4 regions of the Vibrio sp. CB1-5 genome follow, and region 3 is predicted to be linked to each of the others. Evidence: predicted binding sites of a transcription regulator. Region 3 holds the regulator's gene; each other region holds the start of a gene.
What was found. Region 3 encodes CRP, which controls carbon source genes, mostly activating them, when cyclic AMP is high. Its sites were predicted from a motif close to TGTGANNNNNNTCACA; they were not measured.
Positions count from the first base shown of each region.

Region 1: the regulator CRP is predicted to act here: its motif matches at 6,055-6,070, upstream of rppH (RNA pyrophosphohydrolase).
Region 2: the regulator CRP is predicted to act here: its motif matches at 5,946-5,961, upstream of mlc (sugar metabolism global transcriptional regulator Mlc).
Region 4: the regulator CRP is predicted to act here: its motif matches at 5,845-5,860, upstream of deoD (purine-nucleoside phosphorylase).

Region 1 covers NZ_JBJHPB010000002.1:250,966-258,413, forward strand. The annotation lists gene lysS (lysine--tRNA ligase) at 1-937, shown strand, start outside; gene ACJB0T_RS02625 (sigma-54-dependent transcriptional regulator) at 1,159-2,487, shown strand; gene ACJB0T_RS02630 (hypothetical protein) at 2,854-2,979, shown strand; gene ACJB0T_RS02635 (DUF1127 domain-containing protein) at 3,088-3,339, shown strand; gene ACJB0T_RS02640 (NADP(H)-dependent aldo-keto reductase) at 3,430-4,464, opposite strand; gene ACJB0T_RS02645 (DUF6482 family protein) at 4,610-4,915, shown strand; gene mutH (DNA mismatch repair endonuclease MutH) at 4,919-5,584, opposite strand; gene rppH (RNA pyrophosphohydrolase) at 6,221-6,739, shown strand; gene ptsP (phosphoenolpyruvate--protein phosphotransferase) at 6,742-7,448, shown strand, end outside.
Region 2 covers NZ_JBJHPB010000011.1:83,885-91,332, reverse strand. The annotation lists gene hisB (bifunctional histidinol-phosphatase/imidazoleglycerol-phosphate dehydratase HisB) at 1-811, shown strand, start outside; gene hisH (imidazole glycerol phosphate synthase subunit HisH) at 811-1,428, shown strand; gene hisA (1-(5-phosphoribosyl)-5-[(5-phosphoribosylamino)methylideneamino]imidazole-4-carboxamide isomerase) at 1,534-2,271, shown strand; gene hisF (imidazole glycerol phosphate synthase subunit HisF) at 2,253-3,026, shown strand; gene hisIE (bifunctional phosphoribosyl-AMP cyclohydrolase/phosphoribosyl-ATP diphosphatase HisIE) at 3,023-3,649, shown strand; gene ACJB0T_RS10360 (outer membrane protein) at 3,715-4,332, opposite strand; gene cydH (cytochrome bd-I oxidase subunit CydH) at 4,488-4,580, shown strand; gene ACJB0T_RS10350 (patatin-like phospholipase family protein) at 4,589-5,776, shown strand; gene mlc (sugar metabolism global transcriptional regulator Mlc) at 6,037-7,254, shown strand; gene ACJB0T_RS10340 (chemotaxis protein CheV) at 7,373-7,448, shown strand, end outside.
Region 3 covers NZ_JBJHPB010000031.1:6,076-13,523, forward strand. The annotation lists gene ACJB0T_RS18395 (ABC transporter ATP-binding protein) at 1-783, shown strand, start outside; gene ACJB0T_RS18400 (TIGR02444 family protein) at 780-1,259, shown strand; gene ACJB0T_RS18405 (LysE family translocator) at 1,249-1,845, opposite strand; gene ACJB0T_RS18410 (aminotransferase-like domain-containing protein) at 1,974-3,362, shown strand; gene ACJB0T_RS18415 (hydrolase) at 3,359-4,336, shown strand; gene ACJB0T_RS18420 (YheU family protein) at 4,410-4,622, shown strand; gene ACJB0T_RS18425 (phosphoribulokinase) at 4,750-5,619, shown strand; gene crp (cAMP-activated global transcriptional regulator CRP) at 5,863-6,495, shown strand; gene ACJB0T_RS18435 (DUF1338 domain-containing protein) at 6,581-7,372, opposite strand; gene astD (succinylglutamate-semialdehyde dehydrogenase) at 7,383-7,448, opposite strand, start outside.
Region 4 covers NZ_JBJHPB010000006.1:75,523-82,970, reverse strand. The annotation lists gene ACJB0T_RS06395 (DnaJ C-terminal domain-containing protein) at 1-462, shown strand, start outside; gene ACJB0T_RS06390 (HlyD family secretion protein) at 869-1,999, opposite strand; gene ACJB0T_RS06385 (DUF3302 domain-containing protein) at 2,003-2,386, opposite strand; gene ACJB0T_RS06380 (DMT family transporter) at 2,497-3,387, shown strand; gene ACJB0T_RS06375 (transposase) at 3,409-4,896, opposite strand; gene deoD (purine-nucleoside phosphorylase) at 5,047-5,757, opposite strand; gene ACJB0T_RS06365 (YbgA family protein) at 6,106-7,056, shown strand; gene ACJB0T_RS06360 (MerR family transcriptional regulator) at 7,046-7,448, shown strand, end outside.

The DNA of each region.
Region 1 (7,448 bases), on a different contig from region 3:
AAAAGGCTACCTAGAAGTTGAAACGCCAATGATGCACGTGATCCCTGGTGGCGCGACAGCACGTCCATTTATCACACATCACAATGCACTAGACATCGACATGTTCCTACGCGTTGCACCAGAGCTTTACCTAAAACGTCTAGTGGTTGGTGGCTTTGATCGCGTATTTGAGATCAACCGTAACTTCCGTAACGAAGGTCTATCGCCACGTCACAACCCAGAATTCACTATGATGGAATTCTACCAAGCTTACGCTGACTACAAAGATCTGATGGATCTGACGGAAGAGATGCTAAGCACGGTAGCGATGGAGGTTCTAGGTTCAACGTCTATGCCTTACGGTGACGAAACCGTTGAGTTTGGTGGCACTTACGCACGTATGAGCATGTTTGAAGCGATCAAGCACTACAACCCAGACCACGCTGAAATTCAAGCGCTAACAGAAGAAGATCTAACTAACCGTGACAAGATGGTAGCAATTGCGAAATCTGTACACGTTGAGGTTGAGACGTTCTGGACATGTGGTCAGCTTCTTGAAGAGATCTTTGGTGAGACGGCTGAACCTCAGCTAATCCAGCCAACGTTTATCACTGGCTACCCAGCAGATATTTCTCCATTGGCGCGTCGTAGCGATGACAACCCATTCTTCACAGACCGCTTTGAGTTCTTCATTGGCGGCCGTGAAGTAGCGAACGGCTTCTCTGAGCTTAACGATGCAGAAGACCAAGACGCGCGCTTCAAAGCACAGGTTGATGCGAAAGACGCGGGTGATGACGAAGCGATGTACTACGATGCAGACTACATTACTGCACTAGAACACGGTCTACCACCAACTGCGGGTCAAGGTATTGGTATCGACCGTCTAGCGATGCTATTTACTAATACGCACACTATTCGCGACGTTATCCTATTCCCAGCGATGCGTCCTCAGCAGTAAGTTCTCTGCTAAGGTTATGATTTCCTACAAAGCCTCTCCTCGGAGAGGCTTTTTTTCATGCCAAATTTCCTTGAATGTTTATAGAAAAGTTACAAATCGTGCACTAGTCTTAAATATGAGACACCGCTGTACGAGTTAAACGCGATGGTCGTCTTTGATAGATAGCCTCACATGCATAGAATGGAGCTATTGAATCTAAAAACAATAATAGGAATGATGTAATGGGAACCGAATTTCGGATGGATTCAATCCCCGGCTCTTTGGTCGTGGTGGGTGGAGTTTATGAGCCTTGGCTGTCTGTTCTGGAGCAAGCGGGCTGGCGCTGCACGCAATGTTCTGATCTTCGCAAAGCAGATGCGCTGTTTTCTGAGATTGGACCATGTATTGGTATTGTCGATCTCACGCGAGATGATTTTAGCCTAAATGGTATCGCGAAACTCGTTAGCACACATAAACAGGTGCGTTGGATTGCCTTTATCCGTGAGTCGCAACTCAGCTCAGATACGATTTGCCAGTTTATCGTCAACTTTTGTATCGATTTTTTCACCACGCCAATTCCAGACTCAAGGCTCATGAGTACCATAGGCCACCAGCTTGGTATGCTAAAACTTGAGCAAAAAGTTTGGCCGCACAATGGCAACGATAATGACTTAGGAATCGTCGGGCAATCGCTGCCTATTAGACGACTACGTGACCAAATACGTCGTATTGGTCCAACAGATGTGAGCATTATGAACCATGGTGAGGTCGGGGCTGGCAAGGAGTCGGTCGCCAAAGCGATTCATCGCTGTTCAGCTCGTTCGCAAAAGCCGTTTATTGCCGTCAATTGTCGTGCGTTCTCGGATGCTCGTTTCGAGAACGAGTTTTTTGGGATGCATGACGCTTCCCAGAGTTCATTGCTGGATCAAGCATCAGGCGGCACCATTGTCCTCAACGACATCTTTACTCTGCCACCTAAGCAGCAACTTAACTTATTAAAGTTCTATCAAGATGGACAAATTGAAACTGCTAAAGGCATCAAGGAGTTTGATGTCCGTATTTTAGCGGCGGATTCCTCAGATATTGAAAAAGCACTGGGTGACAGTACCTTTAACGAAGAGCTCTTCCACTGCATTAATGTGCTAAGAATTAATGTCCCTAGCCTTAAAGAGCGTGCGACAGACATTGCACTTTTGGTGACATATTACATAAACCAATTTGCTAAAGAATTTAATTCGCCTGTGAAATCCATTGACGACGATGCAATTAAGTCACTGACTTATTATCATTGGCCTGGAAACGTGAAAGAGCTAATGAATCAGGTGAAGCGCGCGGTATTAATGACCGAAGAAGAAGTGTTAGCGAAAAAACATTTTGAACTACCGGGTACCTTTTCTGGTAAACGTAGTTTGAAAAGTATTCGGGAACGTTCAGAGCGTGATGCGCTTATTTTAGTCCTCGATAGTCACAACGGTCAGGTAACCCAAGCGGCGAAAGAGTTAGGCATTTCCCGAGCGACGATGTATCGCCTATTGAACAAGCACAACTTGATCACAGAAGAGACTATCTAGCGTAAGGGTAGGGTTTTGAACAAGAAAAGGTGCTTCGGCACCTTTTTTGGTTAAATAGCCTCCGTTTTTAGTGGGTTACATTGTCATTACACAGAAGGTTGATTCAGCTCGCACCAAGTGGACTTGAAAGAATATCAGGTTGTATTTTGCTTAAATAAAATTTAACACCATGTTTCGGTAGGGGGGTGATTAAATATTCGGCAGTAAAACGCTTGTGATCGTCATCACTAGAGTATTTATTTGTTTTTCACTTTTTTGTATATGTTTTGTTGATTTAATAAACGAACTGCATAAGAATTAACCGTGAGCGAGACGCTCACTTACCCAAATTTCAGGATTAATTAAGTCAGTATGGAGGCACAGAAAATGATGAATCGTATTTCTTTTATCAACGCTTGTGCTGTTCGCCGTACTGATGCTGATCATATGTGTGGTCTAGTATCGACCACCACTATTGCCGATAAACCCGTGGCAAGTTCAGCACAAGTTTAATTAATCCGTAACCTTATGAGGCTGCGGAAATAGCAGTCACATAAGAGTCTTTATATCTTTCCTAGACCGCTATTTCTCTCCTCTTTATTTCTTAATCTGGAGATTATTATGCGTACATCTGTTTATCTAACTGTCGCAACATGGCTAATTAAAGCTGATATTCAAAAACAAGAGCGTGAGTGGAAAAGACGCTACCGTCGCAATGCGTATCAACTACCACTTCACAACGAGCACCTGCTAAGAGATATCGGCCTAGACAGGGAGGGGCGTCCACTTGGTAACGTTGCTGCTCCTCAAGTTGTCGCTAAGCGCAAAGCTCGTCATCTACGTCGAGAATTGCAGTCAAGATTAGTTACGTAACGTAAGGCGGGCAGAGTCACTGCCCGCCGATGACTTGAGATAGCGAGGCTTTATCATATTTCCATTCCTCGCACACACTAGAAAGTAAGACTAGGGGCAAGGGTTTGAATATCTTGCCCCTATTATTTGTAGCTCTTCTAACAGTTCATCGGACAAGGTAACGTCAATACTATCGATATTACTTTTCAGCTGGTCGAGATTGGTGGCACCAATAATGTTGGAGGCTACAAAAGGACGTTGATTGACAAATGCCAGCGCCATTTGTGAGGGGTCTAGACCGTGTTTATAAGCGAGATCTACATAGGCCTGAGTCGCTTCAATACCTTGAGGCGTGAAGTATCGAACAAAGCGTTCAAATAGGCTGCAACGTGCGCCTTCTGGTTTTTTTCCATTGAGGTATTTACCGCTCAAGCAACCGAAGGCTAATGGCGAGTAGGCGAGTAGCTCAACCCCTTCATGATGACTGATTTCCGACAGTCCCACTTCAAAGCTTCGATTAAGCAGATTGTATGGGTTTTGAATGGAAACGATTCTTGGCAAGTCGTGCTTTTCCGCTAACTTGAGCAGTGTCATTACGCCCCATGGGGTTTCGTTGGAGACGCCAATGTAGCGAATTTTTCCTGCCTTAATTAGCTCGTTTAGTGCTTCGAGCGTTTCAATTAAGGTGACTTCTTCATTCGCGTCAGGGTAAGGATAATTGAGTTGACCGAAACAGTTAGTTTGACGCTGAGGCCAATGAAGCTGATAAAGATCGATATAGTCAGTCTTTAATCGAGTTAGGCTGTCATCAAGCGCTTGATGAATATTGCGTCGATCTAGGCTTATGTTATCGCGAATGTATGGGACGTTGCGCGGGCCAGCGACCTTAGTTGCCAGAACGACTTTTTGTCTTTTATCGGAATGCGATAACCAGTCTCCGATATAAGATTCAGTTATCCCCTGAGTTTTCTGTTTTGGAGGGACGGGATACATCTCAGCGGTATCGATGAAATTGATCCCACGCTCAACGGCATAATCGAGTTGTTCAAACGCTTCTTGCTTGGTGTTTTGCTCACCGAATGTCATGGTTCCCAAACAAATTTTACTGACTTCGAGCGAAGAGTGGGGGAGCGAGTGGTATTTCATTGAGCCATCCTTGCTTGTTGTTATTTGATTCCACTATACCCCGTTTTTATAAAAGATCTGCTCATTTAATGCGCAACTGGCTGCGCTTTGGCTAAACTGATAGTGATAAGTCACGCATTATCCACAAAAGCAAAGGAGGTGGACTATGCAAAAACATCAGCTCGATCGTTGGTTACACGGACATCATAAAGAGAGTTATAAGCCACCTAAGGTGTTTGTGATCGGTTGTGCTGATATTTCACACTATTTACTTGCAGTGGAATACAAGCACAAACTCGAACCTATTAAACAAGATGACGAAACTATTCACTTTGAGTCGTTAGACTCTGTGAAGGAGGCACTCACAAGCCTTGGTGTTGAAAAAGCGTATTTACGGCTTCACAACGCCTACGATGAATGTGGGAGTGCTGAGATGAATCGATATTGCGATATTGAGCTCAACTTACACTGAGTATCAAGCAAAGTAGGTTTCTAGAATATATCCGGTGAAACTTGCTCTTAGGTAGAAACCTCGGGGCAGGGTTTTGATTGGCTGGCCAGTCGCCCCATATGCTTCCGTCTTTGCTCGACTGTTGGCGGCCTTTGGCCTTATCTGCAGTACTTCACCACTTCTGGCCGTAATTTGGTTAACGTCTCCCAGCGCAATTAAATCCATCAGTTCTTCCCAGTCGTTTTTTAGTTGTGTTTCTTCTTGCTTTGACGGGCTCCAGATAAGCGGGGAGCCAACGCGCCTTTCTGCTACTGGTATTTCGCGCTCACCCTCTACGGGTAGCCACAGGACTCTAGATAGTTTGTTTCGAATATGACTGGTTTCCCAAGTGAGTCCAGTGATCCCTGTTAAGGGAGCGACGCAAACAAAGGTTGATTCTAATGGTTTACCGTTGTAACCAATGGGGATGCTTTTTAGCTCGACACCGATCTCTGGAAAATCTTGTACAGGTTTGCTACCCGCTGTTGCACCAAGGTGCCATTCTAACAATTGTCCAACCCAACCTTTATCACGTTTGAGATTGTCAGGCACGCGCATATTGGCTTGTTTGGCAAGCTCACCAAAGCTCACACCGGCGATTTGACGAGCGCGCTCTAACAGTTCGGATTCAGTTTTTGGGGAAGTGTTCATGAGTTCTTAATGTCGCTGTTTTGTCTAACCTCAGATAGTTTACCATGAGAACGAACTCACGCTCTGCAGAAATGCCTTGTACAAAAAAGGATCACTTTGCTGGAAACTTGATCTATTCAAAACTTATCCACAGGTCGAGGTCTAAATTGCGACTAAAATTAGATGCATGGATAAATGATCAGTGTATTTTAATCGACAAACTGCTTGAAATATCGGGGTTTGTATGAAATTTGGCTTTCTTGATGTGGATAAACATTGCTGTGGTTGATCTTTGACCGATCTGAGTTGGGATGAGATTTAGTTACTAGAATGGTGGATATACCTTACGTCTAACTCTCTTAAGTTGTTGTTTTTTATTGGGTTTTAATTTTATTGATTTAATGGTTTGAATTATTAGGTTGTTTTTTTTCGATGTTTTTTCGAGAGATCAACGATTCTGCACACAGTTATTCACAGAAAAGGTGAATAAATGTGGCCTATGTCTCATTGCAGTGTTGATAACTAAGGTCTTGTTTGAATCTTATCCAGTGCGTGACAAAGAAGTGGTAATTGTTCAAATTTACACATCCATAAGTTTGCTCAAGTTGGGGATATGTGGAAAAATCAAGGTAATGAAAATTTAATTGAGGTTGGCCAGTGATAGATGGCGATGGTTACCGACTGAATGTTGGTATTGTAATCTGTAACAACCATGGTCAGGTCTTCTGGGCTAAACGATACGGACAACACTCATGGCAGTTCCCTCAGGGCGGTATTGACGAAGGCGAATCCCCTGAAGAAGCCATGTATCGAGAACTGTATGAAGAAGTGGGATTGACTAAGAACGATGTTAAAGTCGTTGCGGTCAGTCGTCACTGGTTAAGATATAAGTTACCCAAGCGCTTGGTGCGCTGGGATTCGAAACCGGTCTGTATTGGGCAAAAACAGAAATGGTTTTTACTGCGTTTGGACTGTGATGAGTCCAAAATCAATATGCAGCGCGGTAATACCCCTGAGTTTGATGGTTGGCGTTGGGTAAGTTACTGGTACCCAGTTAGACAAGTGGTTTCGTTCAAGCGTGATGTCTACCGCCGTGCGATGAAAGAGTTTGCGTCGCTCGCGATGCCGTTTAAAGAACGAAAGTTTAAAGGCAAAAGAAAGCATCGAAGAGGGTAAGTATGCTATCGCAACTAAGGGATATAGTTGAGCACGTCTCGAAAGTAGAAGACGTGCATGCAGCCCTCGAGATGTTAGTGCAGCAAACATGTTCAGCGATGAACACGGAATGCTGCACCATTTATCTTGCCAACGACGATAAGCAGCGCCTTGAACTCATGGCGACCCAAGGGCTTATCTTCCAAGGTGATACGATCCATATTGGCTTCAATGAAGGTTTGGTTGGCTTAGTTAAGCGCACCGCAGAGCCTATCAACTTGGCGGAAGCCGCCAAACACTCCGCATTTAAGTTTTTCCCTGAGCTTGGGGAAGGTGTTTACCATTCTTTTCTTGGCACGCCCATCATTCATCGTAAGCAAGTGCTCGGTGTGTTAGTTGTGCAGCAAAAAAGCTCCCGTCAGTTTAGTGAAATGGAGGAGTCTTTTTTGGTCACGCTGTCAGCGCAGGTTGCAGTGCTGATTGCCCACGCTATTGCGCAAGGGCACGGTTTTTTTGATGACAAAGCAGCAACTGTTATTAAAGGTATTGGCGCTTCTACTGGCGTTGCGATTGGCCCTATTTGGTGGGATAACACTCAGCCAGATTTAAGTGACGTATTCCCTGCATCTACGCTCGATGTAGCACGTGAGCAAGAGATCCTCTCAGTTGCGATTGAACATGCGCTAGCGGACTTTAAACGCATGCGTAAAAAGCTCGATTTAGAGCTCAA
Region 2 (7,448 bases), on a different contig from region 3:
GTTTGATGACGTGCTGATTTGCCCGCACTTCGACGAAGACAACTGCTCGTGCCGCAAGCCTAAGCTAGGGCTTGTTAAAGAGTATCTACAAAGCGGCAAGGTAGACTTCAAAACCTCAGCAGTGATTGGCGATCGTCAGACTGACCTTCAACTTGCGGAGAACATGGCGATTCGCGGTATCCAGTACAACCCTGAAACCATGGGTTGGAAGCAGATCCTACAAGATCTCACCGTGAAAGCTCGCACGGCTGAAGTGGTACGCACCACGAAAGAAACCGACATCAAAGTGTTTGTTAACCTCGATGAAGCAGGCGGCAACGAAATTTCAACGGGTATGGGTTTCTTCGACCACATGCTGGATCAAATCGCTACGCACGGCGGCTTCCAGATGAAGTGTCTTGTGAAAGGTGATTTGCACATTGATGATCACCACACCATTGAAGATACGGCATTGGCATTAGGCCAAGCATTAAAAGAGGCGCTTGGTGATAAACGTGGTATTGGCCGTTTTGGTTTCAGTCTGCCAATGGATGAGTGTCTAGCGCAGTGTGGTTTGGACCTGTCTGGTCGCCCTTATCTTAAGTTTGATGCGCAGTTCTCTCGCGAGCAAGTGGGTGACCTGTCGACAGAAATGGTCGTGCACTTCTTCCGTTCACTGACAGATACGCTAGCGTGTACGCTGCACCTATCTTCTTCTGGTGACAATGATCATCACATTATTGAGAGTCTTTTTAAGGCGTTCGGCCGCACACTTCGACAAGCGATTAAAGTGGAAGGCAATGAGCTACCAAGCAGTAAAGGAGTCTTGTAATGACCACCCAAAATGTTGTCATTATCGATACTGGCTGCGCTAACGTTTCTTCGGTTAAGTTTGCGATTGAGCGTCTTGGTTACCAAGTCGTTATCTCTAAAGAGCCCCAAGTGGTTTTAGCTGCAGATAAACTGTTTTTGCCAGGCGTTGGCACGGCTAGTGAAGCAATGAAAAACCTCGAAGAGCGTAACCTCATCGAGCTAGTAAAACAGGTTGAAAAGCCCGTGCTTGGGATCTGTCTTGGCATGCAGCTGCTTGGTAAGCTTTCTCAAGAGAAAGGCCAAAAGGCTGATGAGCTTGTTGAGTGCCTAGGTCTATGTGAAGGTGAAGTAAGACGTTTAGAAACGGGTGATTTGCCACTACCGCACATGGGCTGGAATACCGTGAAAGCCGCCCCTGGCAATCCACTTTTTGCTGGCATTGAAGAGGGCGAGTATTTCTATTTTGTACACAGCTTTGGTATGCCAGTGGGCGACTACACCATCGCGGAGTGTGATTACGGGAACCCGTTTAGCGCAGCGATTCAAAGCGGTAACTACTATGGCGTGCAGTTCCACCCAGAGCGCTCTTCGAAAGCGGGTTCAAGGCTGATTCAGAACTTTTTAGAGCTGGTATAACCGCTGCCTTTGCCACTTTGCTAAGCAAACTAAAAGCAAAAGCTTGGCACTAAATAGAACAGACATATGACGCCTCACAAGGCAGTGAGGCTAAAGGATTGAAACGTGATTATTCCTGCATTAGACCTTATTGAAGGACAAGTAGTGCGTCTTTACCAAGGCGACTATGGCCAAGTGACCGAGTACAAAGTTGATCCTATTGAGCAGTTCAACTTGTATCACCAAGCCGGTGCGAACTGGCTACACCTTGTTGATCTGACAGGGGCTAAAGATACGACGGCTCGCCAGCTCGATCTTATTGCGAAATTGCTCGCGGGTACGCCAGCTAACATTCAAATTGGCGGCGGCGTTCGCAGTGAGCAAGATGTTGTTGACCTGCTAGAAGCGGGTGCACAGCGTGTTGTGGTTGGTTCTACGGCCGTTAAACAGCCTGAACTAGTCAAAGGCTGGATGGAAAAATACGGCGCTGAGCGTATTGTGCTCGCGCTGGATATTAATATTGATGAGAACGGCACTCGAAAAGTGGCGATTTCTGGCTGGCAAGAAGACTCAGGCGTCACTATTGAAGCACTGATTGATGACTATCTAATAGTGGGGCTCAAGCACGTATTGTGCACGGATATTTCTCGTGATGGCACGCTAGCAGGCAGCAATGTTGAGTTATACGTTGACCTATGTAAGCAATACCCACAGGTTCAATTCCAGTCATCAGGCGGCATTGGCAGCCTAGCGGATATTGAAGCGCTGAAAGGTACTGGCGTATCGGGTGTGATTGTCGGCCGGGCATTATTGGACGGTAAGTTCACCGCAGAGGAGGCATTCCAATGCTGGCTAAGCGAATAATTCCTTGTTTGGATGTCCGTGACGGGCAAGTGGTTAAAGGCGTCCAGTTTCGCAACCACGAGATCATTGGTGACATCGTACCGTTAGCTGCTCGCTACGCGGAAGAGGGAGCGGATGAGCTGGTCTTTTATGACATCACCGCATCTAGTGATGGCCGTGTTGTTGATAAAAGCTGGGTCGCGCGTGTTGCAGAAGTGATTGATATCCCTTTCTGTGTTGCTGGTGGTATTAAATCAGCAGAAGACGCAGCGCGCATTCTTGAGTTTGGCGCAGACAAAGTGTCCATCAACTCACCTGCGCTTGCCAACCCAGAGCTTATTACTGATCTGGCGGATAAGTTTGGCGTGCAGTGTATCGTTGTGGGTATTGACTCTTACTTTGACAAAGAGACGGGTAAATATCAGGTTTACCAGTTTACCGGCGATGAAGCGCGCACTAAGGCAACCAAATGGGAAACTCGTGATTGGGTTCAGGAAGTACAAAAGCGCGGTGCGGGTGAAATCGTATTGAATATGATGAACCAAGATGGCGTTCGCAACGGCTACGATATTGAACAGCTCAATATGGTACGCGAAGTGTGTAACGTGCCGCTTATCGCATCAGGTGGTGCGGGTGCTATGGAGCATTTTGCAGAAGCCTACAAGAAAACTAACGTTGATGGTGCACTTGCGGCATCGGTATTCCACAAGCAGATCATCAATATTGGTGAGCTAAAGCAGTATTTGAAACAACAAGGTGTGGAGATCAGATTATGAGCCAAACAGCCGCAGATTTAACACAGCGTATCGACTGGGAAAAAGTAGACGGTATGGTTCCAGCGATCGTCCAAGACTTTCAATCTAGCCAAGTATTGATGATGGGTTACATGAACCCTGCCGCGCTTGAAAAAACGTTAGATACCGAACAAGTCACTTTCTTTTCACGTACCAAATCTCGCCTTTGGACTAAGGGTGAAACGTCAGGAAATGTCCTTCAGTTAAAGAACATTTCTTTGGATTGTGATAATGACACTTTGCTAGTCAAGGTCGATCCAATCGGTCCTACGTGCCACACCGGTACAACAACGTGTTTTGATGGCGATCCTCAAGAGGAGTCGCAAATGGTGTGGCTTCATCAGCTTGAGCAACTTCTTGCCGCTCGAAAAGATGCGGATCCGGAATCTTCTTATACCGCGAGCCTGTATGCCCGCGGCACCAAGCGTATATCGCAAAAAGTGGGCGAAGAAGGCGTTGAGGTCGCGCTTGCGGCAACGTCGGGTGACAAGGATGAACTAGTGTGTGAATCTGCCGATCTTATTTATCACTTGATGGTGCTGTTGCAAGACCAAGGTTTATCGATGAATGATGTAGTGAACAAGCTTAAAGAGCGTCATAAGTAACGACTTATCTAATAAAGCCCGCTTGGTTAAGCTCATCAAGCGGGCTTTATTTTTATTAAGATTTGTCAAAATTTGACACTTAAACCGAGATTCGTTTGCACCTGATTCATCCAATTCGTATTAAAAGCAATGAAGCAGCTCTGATCTTCAGTAGGAAGATTACAGATGGAAACGGAATCGTTACTTACAACGGTACCTTGCCAGCGGAGCTGTCCGTTGATTGCAAGATTCTTGGTTAGGTAATATTCAACCCCGCCAAAAATGCTGGCGGCAAAGCCGGTGTGAGATTTCGTCCACTGGCCTGACGTATGAGAGGCGCCTAATCCTGCACCGATATAAGTCTGAGTACTTTCTCCGATTTGATACTCGGCACTGCTCTGAAACTGAAGGTATTGGATTGTGGTATCAAGGTTTAGGTTATCGAGAGAGGAGTCTTGTCTTGAATAAAAAGCACCCATTCTTCCATTTCGAAACGGGAATTCGATAGCCAATGCCAAATTTGCGGATGGAGAAATATCATAGTTGGTACCGTCTGCGGTCTCAGCTCCGCCACCCAAAGAGTAACCAATGAATGGGGTCACTATGACGGTTGCATTGCAGTGAAAGCTAATAAAAACCGCAGTGGTGATGGTAATCACACGAGTCAGTGTTTTAGTGACTCCAGTGGTAGGGTATGAACGCATTTCTTGCTCCTAAACAGAATATCTGTTTTTCAAATCACATTTCTTCTACTAGTTTTAATCATAGTGTGACTCTAACGCCATAATTTTTGGATGGTTATTTTAAGATTGTAAATGCGTGTCACAATGGTAAGTGAAATGTTACAAAAGGAGGGGTTATGGAGTACGATCTAAAGTTAGCACTCACAATCACAACTATTGCGTTTAGTACGATTATCGCTTTTGGTGCTATCGCTATCTTGTCAGTTTAGACAACGATATGGCGAACGTAGGCTTAGTAACCAATACCCGCACCGTTATCGACTATCAACAATTTGGTAAATATGTAGACGGGAAAACGGCGTTAGTGGCACAAGGTGGAGGTCAACGTGGCATCTTCACCTCAGGTGTGCTCGACGCCTTTTTGTTATCTAATTTCGACCCTTTTGATGAGTTTTACGGCACATCAGCAGGGGCGCTAAACATCTGTGCATTCCTTTCCCGTCAGGCCGAACTTGGCAAGTCATTCATCCTCGACTTAACAACCGCCCCTGAGTTTTTTCATTTATTCCGTTTTATGCGTCGTAAGCAATATCTCAACCTGAAATGGGCACTGGATAAGATTTGTGATTATCCCTACAAGCTAGATATCGATATGGGGCGACGAGTAGTAGGTCATCGGCGCGCTTTTGCAGCGACCACCGACGTGAATACGTTAAAAGATCACTATCTGCCTATGCTTCAAGAGGATTGGTATCAAGTTTTGATGGCCACCAGCGCCATTCCTACTTTGTTTGAAGGCACTGTCGCTCACCAAGGAAATGAGTTTATTGATGGGGGAGTCTCGGCTTCCATCCCTGTTCAGCAAGCATGGCGACAAGAATGCCGCAGTATCATTGTTATTCGAACCGAACAATATGTCACCGAAGAACCTAAGCTGGTGGAGGACGAACCTGTCGCGACAGAATCGCCCACTTGGCTAAGAGACTCGTTAAACAACTTGCAACTGCAATGGCAAGATAAAGTCGATCAATGGTCAAATGACTGGGGATCTTTTTTTGAAAGTCGTAAGGCAAAAGCCGATACATTTAAGCAAGCCGAGCACCTAAAGCTTATCAATGGTGGCCGTTGGTTGTTTGGCGCTGGAGATATCTACCGCCTCAGTCACTTATTTGGTGAACATTTTGATTCTGGACTTGCGGACATGTTAATGGTGCACTACCAGACGTATTCGCTGACCAGCGAGTTTTTAAAGACCCCGCCGGATGACTGTTTCATTTGGCAAATAGCACCCGATCAGCCATTAAAGACCTCGTCGTTACTTAGTGATGTCGATGATATTTTACACGACTATCAAGTCGGTTTAGAGGCCGGTTTCCGTTTTGTAGAAAGCTATAATTTTGCAAAGCAACACAAAGCACTCACCAGTAGCAATAATGATCTTTGGCAACCTCACCAAGCTAGCTAACCCCTTTGGGTATTGACAAATCCATAAGTTATTAATTGGTGCTAAATAAGTGCAATGTAACGTAACAAGCCATTAAAAATGATTGGTTAATAATTGAACAGTCATGCCGCAAACTGTGACAGACCCTACGAGCGTAACTTGATACGTGCCCCAAAGTTCCATCGATATGCGTGATATTTGTCACGGCAATCTTATAAACTGCTTCACAATTACTTCGCAAAGTAAAAAAATTAACAGGTTGTTGTTTTTTGGAGTTCAAAATGTACATGGCTCAACCCGGGCACATTGATCATATCAAGCAGATCAATGCTGGTCGTGTGTATAAACTGATAGACCAATTTGGGCCTATTTCGCGTATCGACCTATCTAAATTAAGTGCTTTAGCACCTGCCAGTATCACAAAAATTACGCGAGAACTCATTCAAGCACATCTTATCCACGAAACGGCGGTTCAAGAAGCCACCAGTAGAGGACGGCCTGCGGTTGGTCTACAGACCAACAACCAAGGTTGGCAATTTCTTTCTATGCGTTTAGGTCGTGGTTACCTATCTATTGCACTGCATGAGCTTGGTGGCGATGTTCTTATTGATACCAAAATTGAAATTCATGAGGTGGATCAAGAAGATGTGCTTGCACGTTTGTTGTTTGAGATTGAAGACTTTTTCGAAAGCTACAGCGAGCAGCTCGATCGTGTCACCAGTATCGCGCTTACGCTTCCGGGGCTAGTGAACTCTGACAAGGGCATCGTTCTGCAGATGCCGCATTACAACGTTAAGAACCTCAACGTGGCCGAAGAGATATTCAAAGTAACTGGATTGCCAGTCTTTGTGGCAAATGACACCCGAGCTTGGGCGCTGGCTGAGAACTTATTTGGTCACTCTCAGGACTGTGATAACTCAGTATTGATTTCGATTCACCATGGTCTCGGAGCAGGCATTGTATTAGACGGCCGAGTACTTCAAGGGCGTCATGGTAATATTGGTGAGCTTGGTCATATCCAGATCAACCGCCAAGGTAAAGATTGTCATTGTGGCAATACAGGATGCCTTGAGACGGTTGCGAGCTCTCAAGCGATCCGCGACGAAGTCACTCAGCGGTTGGCAAAAGGCGAAGCATCGATACTATCCGAATGCGAAGAAATATCGGTAGAAGCGATTTGTGAAGCCGCAGTAAAAGGTGATGCGCTTGCTATCAATGTCGTTGAAAAGTTAGGTGACCATCTCGGCAGTGCAATTGCGATAGTGATTAACCTGTTCAACCCTGAGAAAGTCCTAATTGGTGGTGTCATCAACCAAGCTAAAGATATCCTTTACCCCGCAATTGAACGCTGCATTGCCAAACAAAGCTTGCCGGTTTATACCGAAGACTTGCAACTGGTTGAGTCACGCTTCTACAAGCAAGCAACGATGCCCGGTGCCGCTTTGGTGAAGCAAGCACTGTATGATGGCTTGCTATTAATGAAAGTCATTGAAGGATAACGCTTTTCACACTCTTTGCTAGCGGTCATCTTTTTTCTTGTTTAGACAGTAAACTTCTTGTGCTTCCTGCCGATAACATGAGATAAGAAATCGTTATAGTTTTTGCCAAGGAAGCCTCATGTCGAGTGTATTGAGTTCTGTTGACCAGCGTACCCAGTTAGTGGGTGAGAATAGACTTGAGCTGTTGATGTTCA
Region 3 (7,448 bases):
GCTCAGCACCAACTGGAAACCCTGCACCCAGAAGAGACGCCGCTGCAACATATGATGCAGATCGCGCCGCAGCACACCGAGCAGCAGCTTCGTGATTACTTAGGAAGCTTTGGTTTCCAAGGTGACAAAGCGCTTGAAAAAGTCGCGCCGTTCTCCGGTGGTGAAAAAGCCAGACTGGTATTAGCGCTTGTTGTATGGGAAAAGCCCAACCTTTTACTACTCGATGAACCGACCAACCACCTTGATCTGGATATGCGCCAAGCACTAACACTGGCTCTGCAAACCTTTGAAGGTGCCATGGTCATCGTCAGCCACGATCGCTACTTACTGCGCGCGACCACCGATGACCTATACCTAGTCCACGATCGTCAGGTAGCGCCATTTAATGGCGACCTCGTTGACTACTATAAGTGGCTGACAGAGCAGCAAAAAATTGAGCGTAAAGAGGCTCAAGCCAATGAGCCAGATAAAGCCTCAAATAACAGTGCAGCCGCTAAGAAAGAGCAAAAACGCAAAGACGCCGAGTTTCGTAAGCAAACCGCGCCAATTCGCAAAACACTGACAAAGCTTGAGGAAAAAATGGATAAGTTATCCGCCCTCATCGCTGAGGCAGAGGAGCAATTGTCTGATACTTCTCTGTATGATGCGGAAAATAAAGCTAAACTTAATGAAGTACTTGCCAAACAAGCCTCCAGCAAATCCGAACTTGAAGAAGTCGAAATGGACTGGATGGCGCAGCAAGAAGTTCTTGAGCAGATGGAACAGGAATTCAATCAATCATGACCCGCGAGCACGCATCTTCAAATCTCACTTTTGAGCACCTATGGCAGTTTAGCCTGCAGTACTACGGGGTGCGAGAGGTAAAAGAGGCGTGCTTAAATCTGCAAAATCACTACCACGGCAACGTCAATTTGCTGTTGCTACTGAAGTGCCTAGACGAACAGGCACTTCGCTTCAATGCTGAAGATTGGCATCACGTCCAATCCTGCCTCGGTCGCACGGAAAAACTGCTGCATCAATTTCGCGATATTCGCCGTCAACTCAAGCACAGCGTGGTTGATAGTCTCTATCGTGAAGCGCTTGAGTTTGAACTCAGCCTCGAGAAGCAGCAGCAATCCGACCTTGTTGATTGCATTAATGCGTTAACGCTCAGCCCGAAACAGGGTGAAGCACTCGTACTCGGCTACTGCCGCCAACTTGGCGCTGAGCATCTAGGGCTTATCTTCGCCAAACCCGTCAGCGAACTTGCTACCAAATAAACACCACACATGACGCGGTAAGCAGTGCCATACTGGAGTTAAAGCGGCGCCATGCCGTGGGCGTTGCTAGCCAGCGGCGAATGAAGGTGCCAAACCCTACCCATACCGACGACGTTTGTATCTGAACCAGCAAAAAGATCACCGATATCCCCACCAACGACCACCAATAGTAGTCACCACTCAATGCAAACGAACTCACGGCGGTTACCGACATCACCCAGGCTTTCGGATTCAGGTATTGAAATGTCATGGCTTCAAAGCAGGTCATAGGTTTGGCCTTGCTATCGGATTCTCCCTTGTTGATCCCTGCGGTTAGAATTCGCCAAGCCAAATAGAGCAAATACGCGCTGCCCAGCCATTTGAGAACTTCCTGAACCACCGGGTAAGTTTGGAAGATCACGCCAAGACCTGCGCCATTCAATAAGATCAAGCTGATCAGGCCAAGGCCAATCCCAAGAAAGTGCGGGATCGATCTAACATAGCCAAAGTTAGCACCCGACGCTGTTAGCATGACGTTATTAGGACCCGGAGTCCCCGTCATAACCACGGCAAACAATGCCACTGATAGCAAAAATGACCAATCCATCCCTCTTCTCCCTCTACAACGTGAATTGTATCGATACAATTCACATAAATACGTTGATTTATTGTTAATTCGAGCTCAAAATAACCCTAACAAAGCCATAAATAAGACGCAAAGGATTTATTGTCACCATGACAATCGAGACAATTACCGTATTCAAGCAAGATCCAGCGCCGATCTACAAGCAGATCGCCGATCAGATCGCCACAATGATCGAAGGTGGCGATCTCAAGGCAAACAGTAAACTGCCCACTCACCGCTGGCTTGCAGACAAGCTCGGTGTCACGGTAGGTACGATTACCCGAGCCTATGCTGAGGTAGAACGAAGGGGCTTAGTGGAAGCAAAAGTGGGTGCTGGCACCTATGTCTCGGATACCAATAAACCAAGCTGGGTGTTCGAGCAAAGCACGGTGGCACAAGGCGAAATGAACTTTGGCTACAATATTCCACCTCAGCTCGATAGAAGCGATATGCTGAAACACGCCATGCAGCGTATCTCTGGTTCTAACTCGCACCTCAACCAATTGATGCTCTATCAGCCTCCAGCAGGACTCGATGCACACCGCAGCATTGTTGCTAATTGGCTCAATGACAAAGGCATCAAGCTACCCGCACATAGGATGCTGTTTAGTTCCGGCGCGCAGCATGCAATTCAGATGGTGCTCGATACCTTCACTCGCGCAGGCGATACCATCTTGGTAGAAAAGTACACCTACCCGGGTGTAATTAGTTTGGCGCGCCAGAATCAGTTGACACTCAAAGGCGTGGACATGGATGAGTTTGGTATTACGCCAGAGTCATTAGAGGTATGTTGTCAGCGCTACTCGCCGCGATTTATCTACTTAACGCCAACGTTGCAAAACCCAACCACTGCCATTATGCCTGAAGAGCGCCGCCGCGATATCTTGCGCATCTGTGAGTCCTACGATGTTTACGTAATTGAAGATGAGATAAACGGTCTGCTGCTAGAAAAAGCCCCAGCTCCCATGGTGAACTTCGCGCCTGAACGCGTTATCCATATTGGTGCTTTCTCTAAATGCCTCGCACCAGGTCTACGGGTGGGCTATATGAGCGCTCCGGAAAAGCTTCATCAACATCTGGTGATGACACTGCAAAACCACAGCTGGATGATAAGCCCACTGCTCACCGCCCTCACTTGTGAAATGCTGACCTCAGGTGATGCCGAGCGAAACCTCACCATCATACATAACGAAATGAAAAAGCGTATTGCCATCGCAGTAGACGCTCTCGGCGAATTTGACCTTCGTTATCAGCAAGGCGGTTTTCACATTTGGCTAACCCTACCGGAGCCCTGGCGACTGAGTGAGTTCGTTAGTAGAGCGGCAGAGCAAGGAGTTATCGTCAAATCGGGCGAGCTATTTGCTCCTCCTGGTGGCTCGGTAGCACCTGCGGTGCGCCTGTCACTGAGCTCGCCACAAACGATCGAGCAGCTACAATTAGGCGTAGATACTCTAAAAGCACTATTGCAATCCAATCCCGTCAGTGAATTTACGTTATGAGCAGCACACACTTTATCGCCGCCAAAGGGCTCGCTAATCCACACATCCAGACGCTGATCCCACGCTTTGTGCGCCGCAAAGCGCTATTCGAGCCAATATGGGAAACCCTGGACACCCCAGATGGGGACTTTGTCGAGCTCGCGTGGAGTGAAGACCCATATGGTCAAAGTGCCCGAGGCAAACCTGTGTTCATTCTGTTCCATGGTTTAGAGGGCTGCTTTCACAGCCCTTATGCTAACGGGCTGATGCACGCCTTTGCCAAGCAAGGCTGGCTGTCGGTCATGATGCATTTTCGCGGCTGTGGACCAAACCCAAATCGACTGGCCAGAGCTTACCATTCTGGTGAAATTGGTGACGCTAGACAGTTCATTGAGCTTTTGGATCATCGTTACCCAAATAGTAAAAAGGTTGCCGTAGGCATTTCCCTTGGCGGCAATATGCTGACCAATTATCTCGCTCACTACGGCGATGATACTAAGCTCGATGGCGCAACTGTTATCTCTGCGCCGCTCGACCTGGCAGCGTGTGCTAGACGTATTGAGCAAGGCTTCTCTAAGGTCTATCGCTCTTACCTGCTCAGTTCAATGAAAAAGAACGCGCTCAACAAGCTTCACCTGCTAAGCGAGGTACTTGGACTGACCGAAGAGCGCATTAAGAACATGAAAAAGCTGTACGAGTTCGATGATTTAATCACTGCTCCGCTACATGGATTTAAAAATGCTGATGACTACTATCAGCGCTGCTCAGGGCTGCCTCGCCTACGAGAGATCACGGTACCGACCCGATTTATTCATGCTAAGGATGACCCCTTTATGACACACGAGGTCATTCCAACCTTTAGCCTGCCAAGCCATATCAATTACCAACTGCTTGACCGAGGTGGTCACGTGGGGTTCATGACGGGGAGTTTGCGACGCCCGCGCTTTTGGTTAGAAGAGAGCCTACCAAGCTACTACCGGCACTTTATTGACTAGCCAAAAACAGCGATAGCTCCCTTTGTGAATCAGCAGTGGTATAATCCTGCGGTCATAGAATTGAGAGGTATTTATGATCATCCCATGGCAACAAATTGACGCAGATACGCTGGATAACCTTATTAAAGAGTTCGTACTGCGCGAAGGCACCGACTATGGTGAGTCGGAGGTGTCGCTAGACGACAAGGTTCGCCATGTTCGCAGCCAACTCGAAAGCGGTGAAGCCGTTATCGTTTTCTCTGAACTGCACGAAACCGTCGACATTAAATCGCGTCGCTCGCTGTAATTTTTCGGTAGCCGCACAAGCAGCTGCTATATTGAAAGGCTATTGAACTGAAATTAGCCTACAAGGTCTAACTCCTTATGTGAGTTAGCAAATTTATAACGACAATTACAAATACACAGGAAGTGTTATGTCAGCAAAACACCCGATCATTGCTGTAACGGGCTCCTCTGGAGCTGGAACCACCACAACGTCAGAAGCATTTCGCAAGATGTTCAACATGATGAGCGTCAAGCCTGCATTTATTGAAGGTGATAGCTTTCACCGTTTTACTCGCCCAGAGATGGATATCGAGATCCGCAAGGCCAAAGAGCAAGGTAAACACATCAGCTACTTTGGCCCTCAAGCGAATGATTTCCCTGCCCTTGAAGAGTTTTTTCGCAACTATGGGCAAAATGGTACTGGCCAGTTCCGCCGCTACCTGCACACCTTCGATGAGGCTGTGCCTTATAACCAAATGCCAGGCACCTTCACTCCATGGCAAGACCTGCCAGAGAATAGCGATGTGCTGTTTTACGAAGGCCTGCACGGCGGAGTCGTCGACGGTGATGTCAATGCTGCTCAGCACGTTGACCTGCTTATCGGCATGGTGCCGATTGTTAACCTCGAGTGGATCCAAAAGTTCGTACGAGACACTCGCGATCGCGGTCACTCTAGAGAAGCGGTCACTGACTCAATTGTTCGCTCGATGGACGACTACTTAAGCTATATTACACCGCAATTTTCGCGCACTCACATTAACTTCCAGCGCGTCCCAACCGTGGACACCTCAAACCCGCTTAATGCTAAGGGCATTCCGAGTTTGGATGAGAGTTTTGTCGTGATTCGCCTGCGTGGGATCAAGAATGTCGACTTCCCGTACCTACTAGCCATGATTGATGGTTCATTCATGTCGCGTCACAACACTATTGTCGTGCCGGGCGGTAAGATGAGTTTTGCGATGGAGTTAATCGTCAGACCGATACTTCAGCAACTTATAGAAACCGGGAAAATAGGTTAGGAATTGTGAGCTAAATCAGCCTGTTTTTTTGTATCGTGATCATGTGCACAGTTTTGTATAGATAATTACGCTTTTGACACGATTAAAATCAAGAAAAGCAGCGTAAAAAAGGATACTATTTCTAGGAAACAGAAGATCGCTTGCGCCATCTTCAAAGTGCTTTTATGCTAGTAGGTCTTAACCAATGGGCTTGCTAACAAATATGGAAAGCAGCAAGCATACCCTGCAGAGGAAGTAAGATATATGGTTCTAGGTAAACCTCAAACCGACCCAACGCTAGAGTGGTTCCTTTCACACTGCCACATTCACAAGTACCCATCAAAGAGCACGCTTATTCACGCGGGCGAGAAAGCAGAAACGCTTTACTACATCGTCAAAGGCTCTGTAGCGGTACTGATTAAAGATGAAGAAGGCAAAGAGATGATCTTGTCTTACCTAAACCAGGGTGACTTCATCGGTGAACTTGGCTTGTTCGAAGAAGACCAAGAGCGTACGGCATGGGTACGAGCAAAATCACCTTGTGAAGTTGCGGAGATCTCATTCAAGAAGTTCCGTCAGCTTATCCAAGTTAACCCAGACATTCTAATGCGCTTATCTGCTCAGATGGCAAGTCGTCTACAAGTGACTAGCCAAAAAGTAGGTGACCTAGCGTTCCTAGACGTAACGGGTCGTATTGCACAGACGCTACTAAACCTAGCGAAACAACCTGATGCAATGACTCACCCAGACGGCATGCAAATCAAGATCACTCGTCAAGAGATTGGCCAAATCGTTGGTTGTTCTCGTGAGACAGTAGGTCGTATTCTTAAGATGCTAGAAGAGCAGAACCTAATTTCTGCCCACGGTAAGACTATCGTTGTTTACGGTACCCGTTAATAGCGCTTAGCAAGATTTAAAAAGCCACCTTCAGGTGGCTTTTTTGTTTTTGGGGCTTTTTATTTTTGGGCTTTTTTTGGGGGAACTATTGATGCGTACTCTCAAAGATTTTGTCCGCGGATGCGGCAACAAAGCCTTGGTAGTAACGGCCATCCGCCAGCTGGTATCGCTTGGCAAACTCATAGAATCCACCTGGTATCACCTGATCACCATCAGCAAATGCCACGGACACTTTATCTGCCATGGTCGAAGATTGCTCCAAAAGAACCTCTGGTGAGCCTTTTACCTCTCCGCCAGATTCATTAATCGCAAACCCAGCATCACGAAGATGCTGATTGACCTCAACCACTTCACCAAAGCGATCAAGCTGATTCACACTCACTGTAAAGTGATTCGCGCCATAACCATGAGCGGCAAGCCATGAAGCGTATTCGCTTTCTTGCGCCAGCGTTTGAAAATCTTGATAGCTCAGATCCCACAACCGGCCACCATATAAGAACTCAGCAGAGGAAAGCTTAGCGCTGTCCACCTGCGCCACTAGCTTAGCCACGACATCTTGTAGCGATTGAGAGCACTCTTCCACTCGCAATTCGCTGATAAACACCTTGGGAAGCAAAGCATTGCGGTGTTCTAGGTGTATCGCAGTCAGCTTTTTGGCTTCAAAGTCGTAATGACCACTCACCTCGTAACCAAGATCTAGAAACGGCTTAGCTAACGTATCGATACCTAATGGCGCGACATTAAAAGTTCGCAGTGCAATGTGGTCATTGATGAGCGACTCATCTTCTCTCAGCAAGTCATGAACCTTGTGAGCTGAGGGACATAAGCGAGTAATGTAGTCTTGCCACAAATGGCCAAATAACGCGTCAACAGTCATAACCCGCTCCTTATAATTCGATACCAGGGCTCAAAGTTGCTGGAAGAACGGTGTTATCGCCTTCCATTGATGCCAT
Region 4 (7,448 bases), on a different contig from region 3:
GGTGCCGAGAAGGTAGTTGAACTGCCTATCAATGGTGAGAGCAAAAAGATCAATGTAAAAGTTCCTGCTGGCATTAAAGATGGTGAGAAAATTCGCTTTTCTGGTAAAGGCCGCCCGGGTGTCAATGGTGGCCCAGCTGGTGACTTGCTATTGACCATCGCGACTCGTTCTCATGCTTTTCTTGAGCGTGATGGCAATGATCTTATCTGTCTGACCAAAGTTTCGATGGTCACGGCTGCCCTGGGTGGTGAAGCGGAAGTCAACGTGTTGGACAGTCGCTTTAAACTCAAAATTCCTGCGGGAACGCAATCGGGCCGCAAATTCAAAATGACTGGCCGTGGCGTGACGAGCCGTAAAGGTGAAACGGGTGATTTATTGGTAAAAATTCAGGTGGAAACGCCGATGAATCTTACTGATAAACAGCGCGAGCTTCTTGAGCAATTTAAAGCAACGCTTGCATAACGAACTAGTTTTACAGAATCCAAAACAGCCACATTACTGTGGCTGTTTTGCTATCCATGTGACAATACCTAGTCTACGACCAGGTACCAAATAAGCTTCCAAATAGCGCCCTTTTGGAGTTTGAACTATTCTTAATTTTACCCGTAAGAAAATGTTCGCAATAAGGAGGTGGCAATGAGCATGGTTTTTAAAGCACTTATACTCGGACTGTTATTTGGCCTTTTCGCCAAGGAAACACTGGCGAGCAGTTGCCCAAGCCTCCTTGACTCTACACAGCGAAAACTTAATTCGGCCGATACGGTGAGCCTGTGCGACGAATATCAAGGCTTCAGTGTCGTATATCTATGATGACCAAGAAAATGCAAAAACGGCAACCGATGTGGTTGCCGTTTTTGATGGAGCTAATTTAGTGATCTAAGTAGAGGTAGTTTTGCCAACTCTTCATTCGGATCAGCACCTTACGCATGATTGAAACATGGGTGAATCTATCAGAATACACCGCAACTTCTACGTTAGAGCCTGTTGGTAGTACGTATTCACTCATATCATCGTCAATCACTAGCTTAACCATAGCTCGGCCAGAGGTATTGAATGTTTGAGTGGTTCTTAACGTACCACTTGCTTGGATTTGGCCTTCAGGGATGGTAGGCAGAACCTCGACAACTTTACCTTTGAAGACTTTTCCCGGCAGTGCTCTAAACAGAAACTCTGCTTCAAAACCTGATTTAAGACGTTGCAGTGAGTTTTGCCTGAAAGCACCCACATAAAAGTCTTGCTCGGTATGAACAAAGGTCATAAGTGGTGCCAGTGGCAGCGGTACCGCCATCATACCAGGTCTCAGTGCTAGTTGAGTTACGTAGCCATCGGTCGGAGCAACAACCGTGGTTTCTCGCAGATTAAACTCGGCTTGAATCAGTTGGGCTTTCAACTGAGCAACCATGGTGTTCTCACCGAAAATTTGCGATTCAAACGCAAGTCGAGCGCTTTCTTCTTGTGCTTGTGCTGCTTCAAGTGCAGCTTGGTTCGCTTTGAAGGTTTGCAGACGGGTATCGACTTGTTGCTCAGTGAATGCGCCTTTTTTAAAGCCTTGTTGGTATCGATTGTACTCTCTTTCGGCTTTATCACGTTCGGCGAGCGCTTTAATGGTGTCCGATTGAGAGGCTTTATAGTTACTTTCTAATTGCAGTACATCCTGCTCGGCATCGGCGAGGGCGGCCTTAGCTCGAATCACTTCTGCTTCAAAAGGAATAGGGTCGATACGAAACAGGACGTCGCCTTTATTAAGCTGCTGGTTAGCTTCGACGTCAACCGAGACGACTTTACCGCGAACGCTAGAAACAATCGGCGTAGTTGTGTAGAACTGGCCGCCAATTTGGCTGAACGGGTGGTTGTAGTTCATTAATAAAATCAATGTCCCAACCAGTACTACGCCTCCTAACACGGCAGTCGGTACCGTCCACTTATTGAGAGGGATCTTAAATATCTTAAAGATAGCAATACACAGTGCGGCATAGGTTAATATCAATAATAGATCCATAGGTTACTTCTCCTCTGCCTGCACTTGGGTAGTCGCCGCTTTCTCTTGAGCCTGCTTACCTTTGAGGTAGCTCACCTCATGCTTGAGTTCATCAACTTGGTCAATGAGCTTTTCGAGACGGTGATGCAAATCATGCTGCTCTTCCTCAAGTTTATGGAAGCCCCAGCCACGCTCATTGCGCCATAGTGTTGCCCAGATCCATAAAAATGGCCAAATGGCGTGTAGCGTAAATAAGCTTACCCATCCTGCAACATGTATGGCATCCTGATGAGGATGATCTCGCTCTTTAGCGATCTCATAGGGGATGTCGTGAATGACGATGATTCCGTAAAACAGAACCAGGGCAACGAATACCAGTAGTCCTAAAGCAAAATAATCCAAAAACATAATGCATCCTTGGTGAAGAGTATTGAATCGCGTAATCAATTTACGTTGGTTAAGTATTTGTTGTAATTATGTATTATGCAATAGCAAACTGATAAATATTAGAGGGTAGATTGCAATTTCTTGGTGAATTTGCAGCCATTGGTGCTGCGATTGTGTGGGCAGTTGCCACATGGATATACAGTCAGTTTAGTCATCATTTTTCTGCGATGCAGCTAAATATCATTAAAGGTATTTTGGCATCAGTAATGATGCTACTGGTGATGCCATTTGTTCCTATGCCGGATGTGCAATTAGAAGCACGCTTTGTTTGGATACTCGGCGTTTCTGGCATCATAGGCATCGCGATTGGTGACAGCGCCTACTTTGCCTCACTGAAACGTATTGGTGCCAGTAAAACACTATTGCTGGAATCATTAGCACCGCCGCTATCAGGTGTTCTCGCATTGGTGGCGCTTGGCACGGCGTTGGGGTTTCAGAGTTGGTTAGGAGTGATTATCACCACCATTGCGGTGACCGCGGTCGTGTTTCAACCTGCCGATGAGCATAATCAAAAAGCGAGTTTGTCAGGGATTGGATTTGGATTGCTGGCCAGTGTGTGCCAAGCAAGTGGTGTTGTCATTTCCCATTTTGCATTGGTGCAAGGAGACTTACCACCGTTACTGGGCGCATTGATTCGTCTCACTATTGGTGTTGCAGCAGTGGCACTATTGATTGGTTTTGTTGAGAAAAAACCGTACCAAAAGATGGTTGAGCAGAGCAAAGGCATGAGTCAGAAAAACTGGTGTTGGTTGCTGGCGGCGATTTTTGTAGGGACGTTTCTTGCTCTCTGGCTACAACAGGTTGCGCTTAAACATGCTAATCCTGCTATCGCGCAAACCTTGATTGCCACCAGTCCTTTGTTCATTCTGATTATCTATGCCATCCGCGGTGAGCCAATCTCACGTCGCAGTGTCGTCGGTACTCTATTTGCGCTTGCTGGAATTTCGCTGTTCTTTTTGTAGTGCTTGGTTGTAACAAATGAGCTACTCAAGTAGGCAGCGTAAGGTCATCGGTGCATCGGTGACCCCCAATCTCTGAGCGGCTGTCTGACCTTGCTTGTCTTGATAACATAGATTGTGCCAAGCACGGAAAATATCCAGCAGCGGGTGTATCCCCGCAGGTCTTAGTTTTCGTCTTGGTTCGTTCACGAAGCTTTCAAACAGCAAGTGGAAACGGTCTTGATAAAAGGTAACTTGCTTGGTTGAGGCGGTTTGCAGCCAATAAGAGACATTCGGGTTATTGCCCGCTAGGTAACAAACTCCTTTGCTTGCCCCTGAAGATTGATGAGTGACCGCCCAGCGATCGCGCCACCATCCCATCAGTACCACGTCAATAAGCTCGGATGACTGTGCATCTTGCCAATGTTCATCTTGTTCTACGTACATTAGCTCCACGTTACCGTGTTGGATTTCACCCAGAAAAACAGTAAGCGCAGCAGAGCGCAACACGGGATCTTGGGGCATGTATACCGTTACGCGCTTGTTGTTTTCTCCAGATTTGCTACTTAGCGACTCTAGAATCGATAAATAGTGAGCATAAGACGTGTAGGGTGCTCTAATTAACGAGCCTACAGCAGGATAATGAAACTTGGCAAAGTTACCCAGAGGATCTTCGACGTTACTGCGCGCAAGGATGTTTTGATAGGTAATATCAATTTTTCCTTTTAAATCGGTCGCGGTGGTGTTGATCTCATGATTGGTCTCCGCACTGTAGTTTTTCGGGAGTACTTGAGTACCCGATGCGTACGCATCGTGATCTTCTAACGTATTTTCTGTATCCGCTGAGCTGTAGTTGGTATGTTGGCACAACACATAACCGGAATCGGCATCGCAGGTTGCAAACCAAAATACGCCGTTGTGGCTTTGTGGCTGTAATGGTCGATAGTGTGAGGCTAAATGAAATGTATCAGTGTGCTTTATCCAACGGCCATCAATATCCGCTAACTTACGACGGCAGCGACTGGCAATCTGATCGATATGATCGTAGAAGGTTTTTGGATTGATTTTCAGCTTTCGACAGATCTCACGCACAGAGTATCCGGTAAACAAAAGTCCAAGTAACGACTCTTGGAAGCTCAGTTTCTTATTACTGCCCGACCATTTATCAACAAAGGTGCCTTGGCAAGATTTACAGCGATAACGTTGACGATCGCCACTAAACCCAAAAGAGTGATAACGCTCTTTGTGAGTATGAACCGACAGGCCAAAGTGTTCGCATTGAGGATCTTTACACGACGGGAGCCCTTCGTGATGATGCTGCTTCAATCGAGTCAGTTCATTGAGCACTTCTCGATTGTTAAGTAGGGGGGGAAACGCGCCACACTCGCGGCATACCATCGCTGGCCGTTTGGGGTTACGGTGCTGCAGGATATAGAGGTTTGCATCACTTTGTCCAAAATTGTCACACGCCAATGTTTTACAAAAATTGAGCTGTAACCCGTCCGCGGCCATCGGCAGTTTGCCTTCTGACACGTTCACCCCCTATGGTTTGGTGACATCAAGCCATGAATATTGTTATACATGAATATTGCTATACACCAATATTGTTATAGGGCTCGATGAAGTGTTTAAATCAGTTAGAAAAAAGCCAGCTCACTTCAGGCTTGAGCTGGCTTTCTTCTTTTATAGGTTGATTGCAGTTTCTAGTGCAACGACCATCATATCGTTGAACGATTTTTGGCGATCTTCTGAGCTTAGCTTCTCACCACGGATGATGTGGTCAGATACAGTCAGTACCGTTAGAGCTTTCGCGCCAAGGTCTGCAGCAACGCCGTAGATACCCGCCGCTTCCATATCGACACCTAGAATACCAAGGTGCTTCATTTTGTCGAAGATATCGGCTTCTGGAGTGTAGAACAGGTCTGCCGAGAAGATGTTACCTACTTTAACCGGTACTTCTTTAATGCGTGCTTGCTTCACGGCTTCTTCTAGAAGACCGAAATCAGCAATCGCAGCAAAATCGTGGTCATTGAATCGAATGCGGTTCACTTTAGAGTCTGTTGACGCACCCATACCGATCACAACATCCATTAGGTTTACGTCGTCGCGTACCGCACCACAGCTACCTACGCGAATCACGTTTTTTACGCCGTAATCTTTGATAAGTTCGTGAACGTAGATACAGCAAGAAGGGATACCCATACCGTGACCCATCACTGACACTCGCTTGCCTTTATAGGTACCTGTGTAGCCAAACATGTTGCGAACGTCACACACTTTCTCTACGTCTTCTAAGAAAGTTTCTGCGATGTATTGTGCGCGAAGTGGATCGCCTGGCATTAGTACTGTCTCTGCGAAATCACCTGGTTTTGCATTGATATGAGGGGTTGCCATGGGGGTCGCTCCTAAAGTTTTAACTAATTATGTTGAACGCTATGTTCGTTGTTGATGAGGATTTTAACGCGCCCAGCAAGGGCTCTATGAGAGTTTAGTCACAAATTTGTCGGTAACGAACAGAATCTCGCTTAATGATAACTAATTTTGTTGAAAGTGGCTGGGCAATCGATTTTATCGATGATTGAAAGGCGAGGGAAATATTTGTCTTGGGAGTGAACCATTTGTCTGTGCCAATCATATAATTGTACAAAAGAAAATTTTGTATCACTTCAGAAAGTGATCTAAAACTTATACATAACCGTATTTTGTACAATGTTAGTGACAGCAAGGTGTGAGGAAAGGACGATGAGCGAGAAAATTACCGTTGGGATCAGCTCCTGCCTATTAGGCGAAAAAGTGCGTTTCGACTCTGGTCATAAGCAAAGCACGTACGTCAATAAAGAACTAAGAGACTACTTTGACTTTGTTTCCGTTTGCCCAGAAGTAGGTATGGGCTTACCTGTGCCAAGACCAACGATTCGATTGATGAGCAACGAAGAACGCATCGCACTTGTGGATACCAAAGATGAATCAAATGACCACACAGATGGCATGATACGTTTTACTCGAGAAAAAGTCGCCGAGTTGAAAGACACAGAAATGTGTGGCTACATCGTTTGTGCCAAATCTCCAAGTTGCGGAATGGAGCGTGTGAAGGTTTACACTCGTGGCCACGCTCGGACTGATGGTGTTGGGCTATATACTGAGCACCTAATGAAAAAAATGCCTTGGTTGCCGGTTGAGGAAGATGGACGACTTAACGACCCTGTATTGAAAGAGAACTTCGTAGCGCGAGTCTACAGCTTAAAGGATTTCTATGCGTCAATGGGTGGAGAGCCAACGCCAGGCAAAATCGTCGCTTTCCATTCTCGCTACAAATTGACGCTAATGGCACACGATCCGCAATCTTATAAGAGCCTTGGACGTCTAGTCGCAAATCAAGCTGACTATCAGCCGGACGAGTTTTATCAAGCCTACCGCCTAGGGTTGATGGAAGGATTGAAAAATCGCGCAAGTCGAAAAAATGTGACCAACGTGCTCATGCACATTCAAGGTTATTTCAAGCGCTCGCTCAATAAAGACGAGAAAGCGGAATTAGCCCACGTTATCGATGACTACCGCACTGGACTGTTACCGATTTTGGCGCCTTTGACGCTGCTTAAACATTACCTCAATGCTCACCCAGATGACTACTTGGCACATCAGCAATTTTTACAGCCCCATCCAGAGGAGTTGCGTTTAAGATATGGCTTATAGTAATACCATGTACGCGATCCGTGAGGTGGCGGATATTACCGGCGTTAAGCCTGTTACGCTTCGGGCTTGGCAACGACGGTACAATTTGATTCAACCACAGCGAACTGACAAAGGGCATCGTCTCTACACCGAGAAAGATGTTGAGCGTATTAACACTATTCAGAGCTGGCTCAGTAAAGGGGTCTCCATAGGTAAGGTTAAGGCGCTCATTGATTCTGACACCCTGTCTCAAACTGACATCGAAACCGAGCAGTTGGAAGAAGTGACGACGTTACTGGATGCCCTTGGTGCTTTGAGCAGTAAAAAAGTCGACATCATTATTGATACGGTGTTGAAAGAGTATCCTTTAGATGTAGTGGAGATGAAGTTTGTTGTCCCAGTTCTAAACGCAA